2 regions of the Plantactinospora sp. B24E8 genome follow, and region 1 is predicted to be linked to the other one. Evidence: riboswitches for the same ligand, from Rfam matches in the RefSeq annotation. Region 1 holds a riboswitch; the other holds the start of a gene.
The links. A riboswitch is a leader RNA that binds a small molecule or an ion and turns the genes downstream of it on or off. The one in region 1 is predicted to bind thiamine pyrophosphate.

Region 2: linked by a shared signal. The riboswitch ahead of ABGB21_RS17440 (ECF transporter S component) and the one ahead of thiE (thiamine phosphate synthase) in region 1 are both predicted to bind thiamine pyrophosphate.

What each region holds. Positions count from the first base shown of each region.
Region 1 is NZ_JBDPMH010000004.1:419,290-424,955, reverse strand. It holds gene ABGB21_RS10095 (ThuA domain-containing protein) at 1-1,924, opposite strand, end outside; TPP riboswitch at 2,416-2,524, shown strand; partial or broken gene thiE (thiamine phosphate synthase) at 2,519-3,136, shown strand; gene thiO (glycine oxidase ThiO) at 3,271-4,431, shown strand; gene thiS (sulfur carrier protein ThiS) at 4,452-4,652, shown strand; gene ABGB21_RS10075 (thiazole synthase) at 4,658-5,464, shown strand; gene ABGB21_RS10070 (thiamine phosphate synthase) at 5,461-5,666, shown strand, end outside.
Region 2 is NZ_JBDPMH010000010.1:89,357-95,022, forward strand. It holds gene ABGB21_RS17435 (ABC transporter ATP-binding protein) at 1-1,360, opposite strand, end outside; gene ABGB21_RS17440 (ECF transporter S component) at 1,439-2,029, opposite strand; TPP riboswitch at 2,106-2,214, opposite strand; gene ABGB21_RS17445 (alpha/beta hydrolase) at 2,279-3,106, shown strand; gene ABGB21_RS17450 (SIS domain-containing protein) at 3,177-3,926, shown strand; gene ABGB21_RS17455 (DUF6328 family protein) at 4,242-4,754, shown strand; gene ABGB21_RS17460 (RNA polymerase sigma factor) at 5,173-5,666, shown strand, end outside.

The sequences.
Region 1 (5,666 bases):
GCTGGTTGATGTCCACAAGCGACCGGCCGTCCTGGCTGACCTGGAAGGTGTACATCTTGTTCTGGTTCCACTCGCCGACCATCGCCTTGCCGTCGAAGTACGCCGGCCACTTGCGGTCGGAGGGGTTCTCCGGGTCGTACCGGTAGACCGGTCCACCCATCGGCGCCCCGCCGCCGCCCAGCTCCGGGAACTCCGGGTTGCCGTTGTAGTCGTAGTCCACGGTGGCCGGGATCGCCGGCGGCAGGTTGGTCAGACCGGTGTTGTTCGGCGAGTTGTTCACCGGTGCGGCACAGTCGTACGCGGCACCGGCCGGCCCGGACGGGAAGGTGAACTCCCGGTAGGCGGCGTTGGCGCCGACGCAGTACGGCCAGCCGTAGTTTCCGGCCTGCCCGACGATGTTCCACTCGACGGTGTTGCCCGGCCCACGGTCCGGGTTCGCCGAGCCGGCGTCCGGGCCGTAGTCCGCGACGTAGAGCGTGTCGGTGCCGGGGTCGACGCCGATCCGGAACGGGTTCCGGAAGCCCATCGCGAAGATCTCCGGTCGGGTCTTCTCCGTGCCCGGCGGGAACAGGTTGCCCTCCGGGACGGTGTACGTCCCGTCGTCCTCCGGGTGGATCCGGAGCACCTTGCCGCGCAGGTCGTTGGTGTTGCCGGAGGTGCGTTGGGCGTCGTAGTCCTGCCGGCCGGGCCGCTCGTCGAGCGGGCTGTAGCCGTTCGACTCGAACGGGTTGGTGTTGTCCCCGGTCGCCAGGTAGAGGTTGCCCGCGCTGTCGAAGGTCATGCTGCCGCCCGCGTGGCAGCAGGTGTTGCGCTGGGTGTCGACGGTCAGCACGACCTTCTCGCTGGCCGGGTCGAGGGTGTCACCGACGACCGTGAACCGGGAGAGGAAGTTGTGTGGGGTGCCGTCGTTGGGTGCGTAGTACAGGTACACCCACCGGTTGGTGGCGAAGTCCGGGTCGAGGCGGATGCCGATCAGGCCGTCCTCGTTGCCGGTGAAGACGTCGAGGTCGATGGCGGTGACCGTGGTGCCGGTGTCCGGCTTGACGATCTGGACCCGACCGTCCCGCTCGACGTAGAAGACCCGGCCGTCCGGCGCCACGTCCAGTTCCATCGGGTTGCTGGTGTTGCTGTCCAGCGTCACCTTCTCGAAGCTGCTGGTCAGCGAGGCGGCGCAGTCGGCGTCGACCACGCCGGCCGCGGTCTGGATGCCGCCGAGCAGGTGGGCCAGGAACTCCGGTTCGGCGTACGACTGCTGGGTGTGCCCACCCGCCGTGTACCAGGCCCGCCCGCCGTCGTAGTCCTGGCACCAGGCGAACGGGTGGTCCTGCCCCATCGCCCCGGCGCCGGGGGAGTAGCTGGTCTCGTCCAGCGAGGCCAGCACGTGTACGTCGGCGCGCGGGTTTTCTCGGAAGTTGTACCACTCGTCGTACCGGGACCACTGGTCCGGCAACGACTTCGTGGACTCGTGCGCGTGGTCCTCGACCTTGATGGTGGCCTGCTGGTTCGCCGGGTGGGACGCGAAGTACGCGCCGACCAGGTCGCCGTACCAGGGCCAGTCGTACTCGGTGTCCGAGGCGGCGTGCACGCCGGCGTAGCCGCCGCCGGCCCGGATGTACCGCTCGAACGCCGCCTGCTGGTTGGCGTCGAGTACGTCGCCGGTGGTGGAGAGCCAGACGACCGCCTGGTAGCGGGCCAGGTTCTCGTCGGTGAAGGCACCGGCGTCCTCGGTCGCGTCGACGGCGAAGCCGTGCTCCGTGCCGAGTTGCCGGATGGCGGCGATGCCCGCCGGGATGGAGTCGTGCCGGAAACCCGCGGTCTTGGAGAAGACCAGCACGGAGAAGGGCTCCGCCTGGGCCTGGGCCTGGGCCGGTGCGGCGAGTGGCTGCCCGGCCGGTGCGGCCGAGGCCGGGCTGCCGACCAGCATGGTGCTGGTCAGCGCCACCGCGGCGGCGGTGCCGAGCAGGGCGCGGGTGAGGGGGTTGCGACGGTGGCCGGATGCACGGTCAGTGGTGGGGGTGCCGCGGACGCGGCGCGGGACTGCCACGAAGGATCTCCTTCGTCCGATGAGGACAGCGGGGGATCCCGGGTACGGCTCGCCGAAGGTCCGCCTCGGGGTGCGGGGCCGACCGTGGCCCGCCGAGGCCCCGACCGGCCGGATTCTGCCTTGTCATTGAACAAATTAGGGCGGGTACCGGGGGTACCGGAATACGACCGCGAGGTTAATTCGGGTAACGGTTGAGTAACGGCGTGCGACTTACCGGATAGGACGGTCCAAGTCGACGCTCCGGATGTCGGGTCCGTCCCGGCATCGACGCTGGTCGCGGCCATGCATCCGGGTCTGTCGATTGGTCGCGGTGGATGTGCGTTGGGTCACGGGGCTTTACGTCAGCGTGACGAAGCGCGTATCGTCGCCGGCAAGTAACCCACGGGAGCCCGGTGCACCGGGCTGAGAGGGGGGCTGAAGCCCCCGACCGTCGAACCTGATCCGGGTAATGCCGGCGCAGGGAGGAGCGTTGCCATGTCGTCTCTCGGTCGACTCCACCTCATCACCGACACCCGGCCCGGTCGGGATCCACTCTCGACGGTTCGGGCGGCACTCTCCGTAGCTGGCCCGGAGCTGGTCGTGCAGATCAGGGTCGAGGACAGCGTCGACGACCGGACCGCGTACGAGCTGGCCCGAGAGATTTCCGCGTGGTGCGCCCGGTCCGGAGCGACCTGCCTGGTCAACGACCGACTGCACGTGGCGCTCGCGGTCGGCGCCGACGGCGGGCACGTCGGCGCCCTGGACCTGCCGGTCGACGCCGCCCGGCGGGTGCTCGGTCCGACGGCCGTACTCGGCGCGACCGCCCGGGACCCGCAGACCGGTCTCGCCGCCGTCGCCGCCGGGGCCACCTATCTCGGGGTCGGCCCGTGTTACCCGACCCGTACCAAGGACGGGCTGCCGAACGCGATCGGACCGGCCGGGATCCGCCGGGTCGCCTCGGTGGTACCGGTCCCGGTGATCGCGATCGGTGGCATCACCGCCGCCCAGGTGCCGGCGCTGCGCGCCGCCGGGGCGTACGGGGTGGCGGTGGTCGGTGCGCTCTCCGTCGCCGTCGACCCGGCCCGGGCCACCGCCGAACTGCTCGCCGCCCTGCGTGCGCCGCTGCCGACTGAGCCGACGCTGCCGGCCGCCGTCCCGCCGGAGCCGGCCGCCGGGCCAGCGGCCGGAGCCGACCGACATTCGCCACCCGGGGGAGGCGCCGACGCGCACTCCACCGGAGTGGCGACATGCTGACCGGCGGCTCTCCCGACGTCGTGGTGATCGGTGCCGGCCCGATCGGGCTGGCCACCGCCTGGCGGTGTGCCGAGCGGGGCATGCGGGTCACCGTCCACGACCCGGACCCCGGCTCGGGTGCCGCCGACGTCGCCGCCGGCATGCTCGCCCCGGTCTCCGAGGCGCACTTCGGCGAGCGGGCGCTGACCCGGCTGCTGGTCGCCTCGGCGGCCGGCTGGCCCGACTTCGCCGCCCGGTTGACCGAACGGACCGGCCTCGACCTCGGCTACCGCACCGAGGGCACCCTCTCGGTCGCGGTCACCGCCGACGACCTGGCCGAGGCGGAACGGCTCTGGGCGTACCAGCGGGAACTCGGCCTGCCGATCACCCCGCTGCGGCCGGCCGAACTGCGGGACCGCGAGCCGCTGCTGGCGACCCGGTTGCGCGGCGGCGCCTACGCGCCCGGCGACCACCAGGTGGATCCCCGCCGGCTGGTGGCCGCGCTGCGGGTCGCGGTCGCCGCCGCCGGGGCGACGGTGCTGCCCCGACCGGTCGGCAGCCTCGACGAGATGACCGCGGCCGGGGCCCGGGTGGTGGTCGCCGCCGGCTGCGGTACCGCCCAGCTCACCGGCCTGCCGGTCCGACCGGTGAAGGGCCAGGTCCTGCGGCTGCGGGCGCCCGGCGGCGCAGCGCCCGGCTTCCGGCACGTCATCAACGGGTACGTCGACGGACGCGACGTCTACCTGGTGCCCCGCCACGACGGCGAGGTGGTGGTCGGGGCGACCGTCGAGGAACGCGGCGACCTCGACGTCACCGCCTCCGGCGTGCTGGAACTGCTCCGCGCCGCCACCGACCTGCTGCCGGAACTGGGCGAGTACCACCTGGTGGAGGCGCGGGCCGGGCGGCGCCCCGGCACCCCGGACAACGCGCCGCTGATCGGGCCGCTGCCCGGCCGGCCGGAGGTGCTGGTGGCCGGCGGCCACTACCGGCACGGCATCGTCCTCACCCCGCTCACCGCCGACCTGGTCGCCGACCTGCTGGTGACCGGGGTGCCCGATCCACTGCTCGCCCCGTTCGCCCCGGACCGGTTCGGCCCGCCGAACCCCGGCCGGTCCGGACGTGCCGGCATCGGCCCTGACCGGGTCGGCCCTGGTGGGCGACCCGATACCGAGTAGTCCCAGAGCCGGGAGGAAACATGGAACTGACCGTCAACGGAGTCGGGCACCGGCTGCCCGGCGAGAAGACCCTGGCCGACCTGGTCACCGAACTCACCCCGCAGAGCCAGGGCGTGGCGGTGGCGGTCAACGGCGAGGTGGTGCCGCGTACCGGCTGGCCGACGTGGACCCTGCGGGACGGGGACCGGGTCGAGGTGCTGACCGCGGCCCAGGGCGGGTGACCGGGATGACGACCCTGGCCACACCTGGAGAGACCGCCACCGACGAGTTCCGGCTCGGCGGCGAGACGTTCCGGTCCCGGCTCATCCTCGGCACCGGCGGGGCCAGCAGCCCGTACGCGCTGGAGCAGGCGATCCGGGCCAGCGGCAGCCAACTGGTCACCGTCGCACTGCGCCGGATCGACAGCGGCGCGACGATGGGCGGCGGGCTGCTCGACGTACTCGGCCGGTGCGGGGTACGGCTGCTGCCGAACACCGCCGGCTGTCGTACCGCCGCCGAGGCGGTGACCACGGCGCACCTGGCCCGGGAGGCGTTCGACACCACCTGGGTCAAACTCGAGGTGATCGGCGACGAGCGCACCCTGCTGCCGGACGCGGTCGAACTGGTCGCCGCCGCCGAACAGCTGGTCGCCGACGGCTTCACCGTGCTGCCGTACACCACCGACGACCCGGTGCTGGCCCGGCGGCTCGCCGACCTCGGCTGCGCCGCGGTGATGCCGGCCGGCGCGCCGATCGGCTCCGGCCTCGGCATCGGCAACCCGCACCAGATCCGGCTGCTCCGGCAGGCCGTCGACGTACCGGTGATCCTGGACGCCGGCATCGGCACCGCCTCCGACGCCGCGCTGGCGATGGAACTCGGCTGCGACGGGGTGCTGCTGGCCAGCGCGGTGACCCGGGCCGCCGACCCGGTACGGATGGCCACCGCGATGCGGCACGCCGTCGAGGCCGGCCGGCTGGCGGCCGGAGCCGGTCGGATTCCGCGCCGGTTCCACGCCCTGGCCTCCACCCCGGACGACGGGCGGCCCGACCTGTGACCGGCACCAGCGTCCCGAGTGGAGTCGTGGTGGTGACCGACCGCCGCCAGGCGCGCCGGCCACTGCCCGAGGTGATCCGGGACGCGGTCGACGGCGGTGCCCGCTGGGTGCTGCTGCGCGAGCGGGACCTGCCGTACACCGAGCGGCGCACCCTGGCTGACCGGTTGCGGGCGGTGCTCGCCCCGGTCGGCGGCACACTGCT
Region 2 (5,666 bases), on a different contig from region 1:
CGTGGGTGACGGCGACGATGCCGTGTCCGGTGTCCCGCAGCCCGGCGAGCAGGTCGACGAGCTCCAGCCAGGTCCGTCGGTCCTGACCGAACGTCGGCTCGTCCAGGATCAGCAGCCGGGGCGCGGTGGCCAGCGCCGTCGCCACGCTCAGCCGCCGCGCCTGCCCACCCGAGAGGGTGTACGGGTTGGCGGCGGCCAACCGGTCCAGCCGGAGCCGGGCGAGCAGGTCGTCCACGATGGAGGTCACCTCGGCTTCGGGGCGACCGGCCCGGCGCGGGCCGAGCGCCAGTTCGGCCCGTACCGTGCCGGTGACGAACTGGTGCTCCGGGTTCTGGAAGACCGAACCGATCCGTTGCGCCAGCACCGGTGCCCGCCAGCGGTGCGGCGGGCGGCCCGCGTACCGGTCGGCCAGGGCCGGGGTGGCCCGCAGCGTGCCGGTGCCGGGGTCGAGCAGGCCGCCGAGGAGCAGCGCGAGGGTCGACTTGCCGGCTCCGTTCGGTCCGAGCACGGCGAGCGCCTCGCCGGTGCGTACGGTCAGGTCGGTCGGGGCCAGCCGCGGCGGCAGGCCGAGCCGTTCGGCGGCGAGCAGCACCGCCCCGGCCGCGGCGCCGGAGCGGCGTGGTGCCGGCGGCGGGCCGGGCACCCAGACCCCGGCGGCGGCCAGCTCGGCGCCGTGCGTGGCGAAGACCTCGGCGGGGGACCCGTCGGCCCGGATCCCGCCACCCGGCTCCAGGACGACCACCCGGTCGACCAGCGGCAGCGCCTCCGCCACCCGGTGCTCGACCAGGATCAGTGTGGTGTCGGCGTCCAACGCGGCGCCGATCGCGCCCCGGACCAGGGCGGCGCCGGCCGGGTCCAGGTTGGCGGTCGGCTCGTCGAGCAGCAGCAGCCCCGGGCGCAGCGCCAGCACCCCGGCCAGGGCGAGCCGTTGCTGCTCACCGCCGGAGAGCGCGGCGGTCGGCCGGTCCACCGGGTACGGGAAACCGACCCGGTCCAGCGCCTCGGTGACCCGGGGCCAGATCTCCGCCGCCGGCACGCCCCGGTTCTCCAGGCCGAACGCCACGTCGTCCCCGGCCCGGGCCATCACCAGCTGGGTCTGCGGATCCTGGAAGACGATGCCGACCCGCTCCCGGGCCTTGCGTGGGTCCAGCCCGTCGATCTCGACGCTGCCGGTCTGCTCACCCGAGTCCTCGGCGAGCAGCCCGGCGAGCGCCGCCAGCAGGGTACTCTTGCCGGCCCCGGAGGCGCCGAGCAGCAGGACCCGTTCGCCGTGCTCGATCCGCAGGTCGACGTCACGGACCGCCCAGGCCCGGCGCCCGGCGTGCCGCCAGCCGAAGCCGCGCAGCTCGACCGCGCTCACCAGGGCACCGTCCGTTGCGTCGTCGGGTCGACCGCGCTCACCGGGACACCGTCCGTTCCGCCGTGCGGTCGACCGGTCTCAGACCGCGGCCCGGTCCCGGCCGGCCGGGAAGCGGTCCAGTACGCCGGTCCGGGCCAGCGCCCGGGTCAGTGCCCAGCCGCCGGCACCCGCGATGATCAACGAACTGACCACGGTGATCACGAAGAACGGCAGCCGGACCGAGGCGAAGTCGTACCCGGCGTAGTAGCGGATCTGGTCGAAGATCGCGGCGGCGAGCCCGGCCAGGGCGCCGGAGAGCACCGCGACCGGCAGCCGGAAGAAGCGGTAGCCGAAGACCAGGAAGGCCAGTTCGGCGCCGAGACCCTGGAAGAGACCCTGCAGGATGGCCATCGTGCCCCACTGGCTGCCGAGCAGCACCGAGACGAACGCGGCGAGGAACTCGCAGTACAGGGCCGCTCCAGGCCTGCGGATCACCAGGCCGCCGAGCACCCCGGGCAGCAGCCAGACGCCGTAGATGACCGCCTGGGCCGGCGGGAAGAAGGTGAAGGCCCCCTCGGTGGCGCCCCAGACCAGGTTCCAGGCCCAGAAGATGACGCCGAAGGCGACGGCGATGACCGAGGCGACGACGATGTCGACGGTGCGCCACCGTGTGCTGCCGGACTCTTTCATGTGTACTGCCTCCCAGTCGCTCGGCGATCCAGGGGCGGAACGCGCGTCACGGCCCGGGTCCCGGACCGTGACGCGGCTGGAGACGTGACCGAACTCCCTGCGCTGGCATTACCCAGATCAGGTTCGAGGGTCTGCGGGCGGGTCGGCCCACACTCTCAGCGCTGCGCGCTCCCCTGTCGGATGTGCGGTTGTTTCGCGAACGCTAGCACCGGATCCGTCTGCGCCGATAGCCACGACTAGGCTCGGGTCATGCGGATCACCGTCCGGGACCTCACCTTCGACCTGCACACCGGCGGGCCGGCGGACGGCGGGGCCGTCCTGCTGCTGCACGGCTTCCCGCAGCACGGTGGCGAATGGGACGACCTGCTGCCGACGCTGCACGCGGCCGGGCTGCGCACCCTCGTCCTGGACCAGCGGGGCTACTCGCCGCAGGCCCGGCCGACCGAGGTGTCGGCGTACCAGCTGCCCGAACTGGTCGCCGACGCGGTGGCGGTGCTCGACGCGCTCGACGTACCGTCGGCGCACGTGGTCGGGCACGACTGGGGTGCGGCGGTCGCCTGGCGGCTCGCCGCCGACCATCCGGACCGGGTCCGTACCCTGACCGCGGTCTCCGTACCGCATCCGGCCCCGTTCGGGGCCGCGATCGCGCAGGACCCGGACCAGCAGGCCCGCTCGACGTACATGCAGTTGTTCCGGCAGGCCGGCGAGGCGGAGCGGGTGCTGCTCGCGGACGACGCGGCGGCACTGCGCCGGATGCTCGGCGGGCTGCCCTCCGACCGGATCGAGCGGTACGTCGCCCCGATGCGCGAACCGGGCGCGCTGACCGCCGCGTTGAACTGGTACCGGGCGATGTCGACGGAGGCACTGGTCGGCACCGGGCCGGTGGCGGTGCCGACCACCTTCGTCTGGGGCGACACCGACATGGCGGTCGGCCCGGTCGCGGCCCGGAACTGCGCCGGGTTCGTCACCGGCGACTACCGCTTCGTGCCACTGACCGGGGTCGGGCACTGGGTTCCGGAGACGGCGGCGCAGGCGCTCGCCGACGCCGTACTGGCCCGGATCACCGACACGAGGTGAGTTTCCGGGCCGGGCGTGGCATCGTCGGCACCGGCCGCATGATCAACGGTGGAGCGAAGGGACGGGACCGGTGACACTGAGCGCCGAGGCTTACCTGGAGGTCGTGACCGGGCTGATGACCCGGGTCGCGACTGAGCAGCGGGACAACGTACGTCGGGCCGCCGACCTGGTCAGCGCGGCGCTGCGGGCCGGCGGGGTGGTGCACGCGTTCGGCACCGGCCACTCGGAGGCGCTCTCGATGGAGATCGCCGGCCGGGCCGGTGGACTGGTCCCGACGAACCGGATCGCCCTGCGTGACCTGGTGCTCTACGGCGGTGCGCCGGCCGACGTCCTCGGCCCGACCCTGGAGCGCGACCCCACGGTGGCCCGCCGGCTGCTGGAACTGGCTCCGGTCCAGCCGGCGGACATCTTCGTGATCGCCTCCAACTCGGGGGTGAACGGCACCATCGTCGAGTTCGCCGCCCTGGTGAAGGAGCGTGGGCACCCGCTGATCGCGATCACCTCGGCGGAGCACTCGGCCGGGGTGCCGTCCCGGCATCCGTCCGGTCGCCGACTCGGTGACCTCGCCGACGTGGTGCTGGACAACGGTGCCCCGTACGGCGACGCGACGCTGCCGCTGCCCGGCGGCGGCGCGGTCGGCGCGGTCTCGTCGATCACCGCCGCGCTGCTCGCCCAGCAGATCACGGTCGAGGTGGTGGCCCGGCTGGTCGAGGCGGGGGAGACGCCGCCGGTCTACCTGTCGGCCAACATTCCCGCCGGGGACGAGCACAACAAGGTGCTGGAGGCCCGGTACGCGGGCCGGATCCGGCGCGGGGCGTGAGCGGGCGCCGGGTCCGACGTCACGGACCCGGCGCCCGAGGCCCGACACGACATGCGTGTGTGCGGCCGCTGGACTGGGCCGCGCTGGCCCTGTTCCGGCCGGATCTCGGTTCCTGAGCCGACAACCACCGTCGGCGAACCGGCAACCGCGGACCGAACCGCCCGCAGGAGCCGAACCGGCTACCACAGCCCGAACCGTCCGAAGGAGCCCAAACCGCGCGAACCGGCCTCGCGTTTCGGGTACGTCGATGCCGGGCACACTGCTCCGCACTTGATTCCGCCGGACGAACGCGGCGGTGGCAGCGGAGGTGGCCGGGTGAGCGTCGAAACCGAGAAGCAGCGCTGGCAGCGCAACTTCACCGACCTGCTCCAGGAACTGCGGGTGGCCCAGACCGGTGTCCAGATCCTCTTCGCCTTCCTGCTCACCCTGCCGTTCAGCAACGGTTTTCCCCGGGCCACCCAGTTCCAGAAGGACACCTACATCGTCGCGTTGATCGCCGCGGCCGCCGCGACCGCGCTGATCATCTCGCCGGTCGCCTTCCACCGGGCGCTCTTCCGGCAGGGGCGCAAGCCGGAACTGGTCCGGTTCGCGCACGCCGTGGCGACCGCCGGTCTGGCCTTCATGCTGATCGCGATGGTCAGCTCGGTCCTGCTGATCACGGACTTCGTCCTGCCCCGAGGGGTGGCCTTTGTGCTCAGCGGGTTGACCGGGGCCTGGTTCCTGACCTTCTGGGTCGCGTTGCCGTGGCTGCGACGCAACTGGGGTGAGCCCGACGACGAGGACGGCGACGACGAGTTTCCCGGCCGCGACGAGGTGGTCGGGGCCTGAGTCGGCCGCCCGCCGCGCCGACCCCCCGGTGTGGGGGTCTGTCGATGGAGGTGACGAGCCGGATTCGCCTGCCTGACAACGCGGGCCGGGGCCGGTAACATCCCGGAACAGAAAAGTACTACTCTCCGCGATCCATACTGGACAGTACCTATGCTCGTATGATCTGGTTTTCTCCATTGACCGATCATCCGAGGTGTCGCAGGTGGACGTCGTCTATTTGATCATCGTCATCCTGACCTCCGCGCGTCGCCGCCGACATCCCCGTCATTGACGGAGAGTTATACGCGGAACCACACCTATGGAGGCGAGAGGCGAGAATGGATCACCTGCAGGGGGGGTTGTCGACCGGGGAACCGGCGGCAGCTGTAGCGGGCCCGATCGGGGGAGCGGGGCTCGGACCAGATGGGGGCGGGACGGCGTGAGGGGGGACGGCGGCAAGGCGGCGGTACGGGTCGACACCCGGTTGGGGGACCGGGGCGAGGTCGACCTGGACGCCAGCTTCGAGGAGTTCTGCCAACAGAACTTCGTACTGGTCGAGCGTTTCCTGCTCCACCAGTGTCCGGATCCGGGCGTGGTCGAGGACGCCGTACTGGAGGCGTTTGTCGCCGCCCGGGCCGAGTGGCACGAGATCCGTGGCTACCGCAAGCCGCTGGCCTGGGTGGTGCAGACCGCCCGGCACCGGCTGCTGATCGTCCGGCGGCGCGGCGCGGCGGAACCGGGGGAGACGGTGGAGCCCGGTGGGCCGGGTACGCCGCCGGCCGGAGCGTCGGACGAGCCACCCGACGGCTCGGCCGCCGTGGCGCGGGAAGTGCTCCGGGGGTGGCTGCGACAGTTGCCGCCGCGCCAGGCGGAGGTTCTCGCACTGGCTCTCGACGGCTGGTCCGACCACGAGATCGCCCGGGTGCTCGGTGT